3 regions of the Bacillus sp. MUM 13 genome follow, and region 3 is predicted to be linked to each of the others. Evidence: predicted binding sites of a transcription regulator. Region 3 holds the regulator's gene; each other region holds the start of a gene.
The links. The regulator LexA, encoded in region 3, represses DNA repair genes until DNA is damaged. The targets are predictions, from matches to a motif close to CGAACATATGTTCG.
Positions count from the first base shown of each region.

Region 1: parE (DNA topoisomerase IV subunit B) is a predicted target of LexA. The motif match lies at 969-982, and genes of this name have one in related genera.
Region 2: uvrB (excinuclease ABC subunit UvrB) is a predicted target of LexA. The motif match lies at 1,107-1,120, and genes of this name have one in related genera.

Region 1 is NZ_MLYQ01000065.1:3,221-5,499, reverse strand. Features, by position in the region: gene parE (DNA topoisomerase IV subunit B) at 1-820, opposite strand, end outside; gene BIV59_RS15610 (CoA-binding protein) at 1,127-1,540, opposite strand; gene BIV59_RS15605 (purine/pyrimidine permease) at 1,729-2,279, opposite strand, start outside.
Region 2 is NZ_MLYQ01000006.1:18,490-20,768, forward strand. Features, by position in the region: gene uvrB (excinuclease ABC subunit UvrB) at 1-921, opposite strand, end outside; gene BIV59_RS02735 (CsbA family protein) at 1,298-1,531, opposite strand; gene BIV59_RS02740 (alpha/beta fold hydrolase) at 1,845-2,279, shown strand, end outside.
Region 3 is NZ_MLYQ01000019.1:4,397-6,675, forward strand. Features, by position in the region: gene BIV59_RS06465 (YneB family resolvase-like protein) at 1-29, opposite strand, end outside; gene yneA (cell division suppressor protein YneA) at 46-357, opposite strand; gene lexA (transcriptional repressor LexA) at 514-1,137, shown strand; gene BIV59_RS06480 (sporulation protein) at 1,399-1,788, opposite strand; gene BIV59_RS23185 (FbpB family small basic protein) at 1,834-1,965, opposite strand.

The DNA.
Region 1 (2,279 bases), on a different contig from region 3:
CTCCATCTTTTGTACGGACATTGTTAACAAAGCTCAGAATATTTTCTGAATACCCATCATTAAACTGAAAGGCAAAATCGACTTCAATATTGTTCTGTTCCCCTTCAAAGCTTACCACGCTGTGAAGGGTATCTTTTTCTTCATTTATATATTCTACAAATGCTTCAATGCCATTTTCATAATAAAAGTTATCATGGTGATCATGCCGCTCATCTATTAATTCAATCTTCATTCCTTTTAAAAGAAACGCAGACTCTCTTAGGCGTTCACAAAGTGTTTCATAATTGTATACGGTAACCGAAAATATGGATGTATCGGGTTTAAAATGAATTTTAGTTCCCGACTGATTGGTTTTGCCTATTTTTTCCAAAGTAGTTTCTGGTTTGCCTCCATTTTCAAATCGCTGTTCGTAAATGAAGCCATCCCGCTTAATTGTAACAACGAGCCATTCTGAGAGGGCGTTTACCACTGAAGCTCCCACACCGTGAAGCCCTCCGCTGGTTTTATAGCCTCCCTGGCCAAATTTCCCTCCTGCATGAAGGATTGTCAAAATGACTTCAGGTGTCGGCTTGCCGAGCTTGTGCATTCCGGTCGGCATTCCCCGGCCCTTATCTGTCACGCTGATACTGTTATCTTTATGTATTTTAACGATGATGTGGTCTCCGTAGCCAGCAAGCGCCTCATCCACGGAGTTATCAACAATCTCATATACCAAATGATGAAGTCCTCGTGCATCGGTGCTTCCGATATACATTCCTGGACGCTTTCTCACCGCTTCCAGGCCTTCAAGGACTTGAATCGCATCATCATTATATTCGATTGTACTAACTTTCTTTGCCACAGAAATTCCCCTTTCCTTGCAACAACAACACTTCTGGGCCGTATCATTCAGTATGATATGACTCATAAATAAATAGGCTTTATATTATTAACTTCTTATATGATAAGTATAATCCAAAAGAAGAAAAAGAACAAATGTTCTATTTTTGTTTTCCATCATGATTACCATGACAGCAATGACATGTAAATATTCCTTTGCATCTTGGCATTTAAATATGCTTCTTGTTTTCGATTGTTTTAATTTGGAGTCCATAAAAAAAGAGCGGGGCTTTGTCCGCTCTCAGCCTTACTTTGTAAGGGCATGTTCCACTTTGATGCAGCGATCCATGATGACGGTGTAACCTTTTTCTGTTAAGAAATTATACGCTTCTTCATTTTCAAGCCCCAGCTGTGCCCAAAATATATCCGCATCGACTTCGTCGAATTCCCTGGCGATCTCCGGCAGATATTCGGAGCGGCGGAAAACATTCACAATATCTACATGTCCTTTAATATCTTTTAAGGAAGCAACTGCTTTCACTCCAAGAACTTCTTCGACAGAGGGATTTACCGGTATGATTTCATATCCGCTATCCTTCATGGCTTTTGAGACCATATAGGATGTACGTTCCGGATTATCTGATAGCCCGACCACAGCAATTACCTTGGCCTTTTTTAATATACGGCCGATTTCTTCCCGGCTTGGAATATTCATTGTCATGATTTTCAGCTCCTTAGTTTTATTCTATTTCTCGTTCAGGAGGCATAAATCCTGTTTATCTTTAAATTTTAGCATATAAACAAACAGGAGAAAAATCTTTATTAGCCTTTAATATAGAGATATTGCTGACTTTCCCGCTGTTTTCATGCAAATTTCTCCTATAAACGGCTATCTTTCCCCTAAAAGAGTTATGCTTCACCCTGAGCCTTTCTTCTGTAAACAAATTTCGTCCACTGATCTGCACATATGGATACGAGTGTGCCAAACACCAGGCCATTATTGAGCAGCGAAACGATAATTGGAGGAAGCCCCTGAAAGGCTGTGCCGGGAACAAACATTAAGCCTACTCCGCTTAATAGTGACACGCCGATAACCGTACGTATTCTAATTTGTTCTTTTTCTTTTTCGAATTCCGCAAACGCCATGCCTAGCATGCCGGTAAACACTACAAATGTCACGGAATATCCGACTGGAATCGGAACGGCTGTAAAAATGGCCATAACCTGCGGGAAAAAGCTTGAAACGGCAATTAAAATGGAGCCGAGCAAAAACGGCAGTCTGGATGTCATCCTCGTTGCGGCAATAAACCCCGCAGCACCTGAAATCGGGACAGGTCCAACTGCACTGAATACTCCTCCTAATATCTGGTTTATACCGGCTGCCATGCCTGCTGATTTAAGTTTTGCCTTGCCTCCTCCCGGGTTTATTGAATCCATGGCCATTTCTGCTAAACGGATGC
Region 2 (2,279 bases), on a different contig from region 3:
TTCAATGCCCGAGCAAAAGCCCATTTCCCGCATCATTTCCAGATCATAGCGCGTCCTCTGTTCAAGACGCTGTGCCTCAAGAAGCTTTTCATCCTCGCGAAGCACGATGAGGCGCTCTTCCAGTTCCTTTTCAATATTGCTGATGGCCACCCGCATTTTCTCTTCGCGGGTAACGAAGTGGGAGGCAGGGAAAATGGCAATATGGTCACGCTCGCCGGTTATCTCGCCAGTCAAGGCATCCACTTCTCGGATCCGGTCTATTTCATCACCGAAAAATTCCACTCTGATGCAGTGTTCATCCTTTGAAGCAGGAAAGATTTCAACCACATCCCCCCTGACACGGAAGGTACCGCGCTGGAAGGCAATATCATTCCGCTCATACTGGATATCGACCAGCCTGTGCAGCAGGGCATTCCTGTCAATTTCCATGCCAGTCCTCAGGGAAACGACCATTTCCCGGTATTCTTCCGGCGAACCAAGTCCATAAATACAGGAAACACTGGCGATTACGATAACGTCCTTCCGCTCAAACAGCGATGAAGTGGCAGAGTGGCGCAGCTTGTCAATTTCATCATTGATGCTGGCATCTTTTTCAATGAAGGTATCGGTCGACGGGACATAGGCCTCCGGCTGATAGTAATCATAGTAGCTGACGAAATATTCTACAGCATTATCAGGGAAAAACTCCTTAAATTCGCTGTAAAGCTGCCCGGCCAGCGTTTTATTATGGGCAATGACAAGTGTAGGCTTATTAACTTCTTTTATAACATTGGAAACTGTAAATGTTTTCCCCGTTCCTGTCGCCCCTAAAAGCGTCTGGTACCTTTTGCCGTCCTTTATCCCTTCAACAAGAGAAGTGATTGCCGCGGGCTGGTCACCCTGGGGAGAATACTTTGATACTAGCTCGAACACATCTTTCACTAAACAAGCCTCCTAAAAGGAATTTGTCTGCATATATAATTACACCGCAGAAATGCGAATGATTTCAAAGCGGTTTATGTACTGTCAGTTATCTATTTAAAAAACACACTTAAAAAAATAGCTTAATCCATTTAAACCCATACATTCATTCTACCACAAAAGCCGCAAAACAAACCAATAAAAAGCGAACGTTTATTCCCTGTTTCTGATTATGAATTGTAATCAGCCTATAATTCCACACGCTTTTAACCCCAAAAAAGCATAAGCCGCCTAAGGATATACCTTCTTAGATGGCTTCTGCTCTTGATGGCTGTGCATCCAACTCGGCGCAGGCAATATTAATAGAAAAAACTCTCCTTATTGAAAAAAACGCCAATCAGGCGCCTTCTTTCGTGTTTGTCTTTTTCATGCTGGATGACAGCCAGAACCCCGCAGTAAGCGAGAAGGCATCAATCGTTATCAGCCACCAGGTATGAGTGTAACCTTTATAAGCGGAAGCGGCAATTAAGGCAACTGTTAAAATTAATCCCACCACACGATTGTAGGTAACCCGGGAAAAGAGCATAACCAGGAGACCGGGAAGAAACAGTGCAGAGAAAATTTTTATCATTCTATTCATCTCCTTTAAGAGAGCGATCCTTCTATCAGCCTCCAAAGATACAGGCAAGTAGTATCAGTGTAAAACATATTTATTAATTTTGCTATTCCTAAATGAAGCATTCAGAGATTTATTCCCGGCAGGGCCGGAGCACTGGTTTTTTTCTCAAATGCAGCCTTGTCCAGCAGCTGTTTTCATCCCCGCTCGGCGTTATACGTTAGCTTTTCATAAGCCTCAAGCCTTATCTTAAATTACTGCTAAGGAACATTTTTAGCATTCCGTTATCACGGTAAGATGAATGAAAAGAAAGAAGGTCATAAAAATAATGAAGAAAACCAAAAAGAAATTCAGACTTTGGGCAGCTGCAAGGAATATTTTATTATCTATACTGGCCGTATTTGCTGCGTGGATTATTTTCAGCAATGTCATGAATGTATTTGAACAAAAGAAATATCCTCCGATCGGAAAGTCAGTAAGCGTGGACGGCAAGAGTATGCACATTTATACAAAGGGCGAGGGTGATAACACAATCGTTTTATTAAGCGGCCTGGGAACCTCAGCGCCTGCATTGGACTTTGAACCTTTAATAAATGAAATGGCAAAGAATAATAAAGTAGTGGTGGCAGAGCCGCTAGGATACGGGTGGAGCGATATCACCAGCAAGGAACGGACAGTGGAAAACATTGTTGAGGAGTTAAGAGCAGCTCTAAAAAAAGCGTACATACAAGGACCATATATTTTAATGCCACATTCAATTTCC
Region 3 (2,279 bases):
CTGACTCGGCAGTATATCATTGCATTCATTTTTTCCCAACCTTTTTTATTGTTCACTTGCCAGGTTACTGACAAGTTCTCCTTTAGTTACTGGAATAATGATATTGTCCCCCGGTTTAAGGGTTCTGGAGTATATATCATTATGTTTTTCTATCCAATCAATGAATTCAACTTTTGTCAAATCTTCTGTTTTATATTGATCAGCTATCTTCCATAGCGTGTCACCCGATTGCACAGTTACTGATTGATAGGATTGTTTGCCATCGTTATTAAGATTAATAGAATAAATTAATGAAAGAACAAAAACTAAACCTGCTAATAATAAAGTATAAGAATGCTTTTTGACTAGGCTTCTCATAACAATCTTCCTTTCAAATCGAATATTTGTTCGCTTGTTATATGAACAGTATAATACGAACGTGTGTTTTTAGTCAACAGAAATTCGAACTTATGTTTGTATCTCTTAAAACAGCATGTTATAATGAGACAAAGGATTTTGAGAAGAGGTGTGCGTATGACAAAACTTTCTAAACGACAGCAGGATATTTTAGAATTCATTAAAGATGAGGTGCGCAAAAAAGGATATCCGCCTTCCGTACGGGAAATTGGCGAAGCAGTCGGTTTGGCATCCAGTTCGACTGTCCACGGGCACTTATCACGCCTGGAAAGCAAGGGATTAATCCGCAGAGACCCAACTAAGCCAAGGGCTATTGAAATATTGGAAATGGAAGAAAGCAGCAGCATTCCAAGCAGCAAAGTTGTGAACGTTCCTCTCCTGGGAAAAGTAACAGCAGGATTGCCGATTACAGCTGTTGAAAATATTGAAGAATATTTTCCGCTTCCTGAAAGCATGGCCTCACATGATGAACAGGTATTTATGCTTGAAATTATGGGTGAAAGCATGATCGAAGCAGGAATACTAGATGGCGACTACGTTATCGTTAAACAGCAAAGCACTGCAAACAACGGGGATATCGTTGTTGCTATGACTGAAGAAAACGAGGCCACTGTTAAAAGATTTTTTAAGGAAAAGGATTTTGTACGTCTTCAGCCTGAAAACTCTTCGATGGACCCTATCATTTTGAGAAATGTAGCTATATTGGGGAAAGTCATTGGCCTTTATAGAAATATCCATTAAAAAGCGCATGCTATTGCGCTTTTTTTTAATATATGCTGATATATTCATAGATAGAATTTCCTTTTTTTAAAAATCATAACTTGCTAATCCCTGTTTTTCATCATATCAATTTCCGGATGGCTTTTTGAAAGGATTCAGGTTATTAACCCGGTATTTATATTAATAAAAAAACACCACAGCCTTAAAAGACGTGTGGTGCCTGTACTGTATTGTCAAAAATGGATTCAAGTGGCAATAATCTATTAATTTATTTAACTTTTTTTATCCGATTATCTTGATCCCGTCTTGATCCTTGCTTTCCATTCCTTCATCAAATATCAGCCTCGTCCTGAAAAAATGAGATGTTGTTTGATCCGAGGGTTCTATAGAGAACGGAAGCTTAAACATAAATGGAAGGTTATGAATACTTTCTGGTTCTATTATTCTTGATGTTAAAATGGTCGAAGATTCAATGATTTTCTGTTTTTTTTCATTTTTACTAACCTGGATAAAGCTGCATTCAATTCGTTTGAGCTGCTGCTCTATGGTACCTCCTTTGATTACAAAGTCTCCATATACCAGTTCTTCTTTCTTATATGTGTTTTTTTCTAATACGAGATCAATATTTGCTGCACCAATCCCTAACATAGACATATATTTTCTTAAGATCATGAACATCCATTCCTTTGTTTGTTTTTTTAACTATTCTTTTGACCTTTATTGATATTTCATTTTTAAATATTTATCTTCTAATCTTTTTTCTATTTTTTCATTCAACACTTTATCTTTCATAAGTTCCTTTTTATTTTTTTCCACTAATTCCCTCATGGAGATTTTTCTTTTTTTCATTTGGACACCCCTCTTTTTTTCTTTGAATGCCACCCTTAGGATTTAATCTGTTTTAGTTATTAACAACAGAAAAAGCCTTTAACCATTATAATGGTAAAGGCTTTTTCTCATAAATAAAGACCTTTACCAAATTGGCAAAGGTCTCGCTAACAGCATTAAGCTGCCAGCAAAGCCGGGAATGAATTCCGTAATGACGACTTTGCTGTAAAAGCTACTCCCCTTCAGGAGAACGATTCATTTAATTATTTTAAGTTTACTATATTTAATAGTTAATGTCAATGTCATACCGTAATGAATAACAGTTCCATTCAATC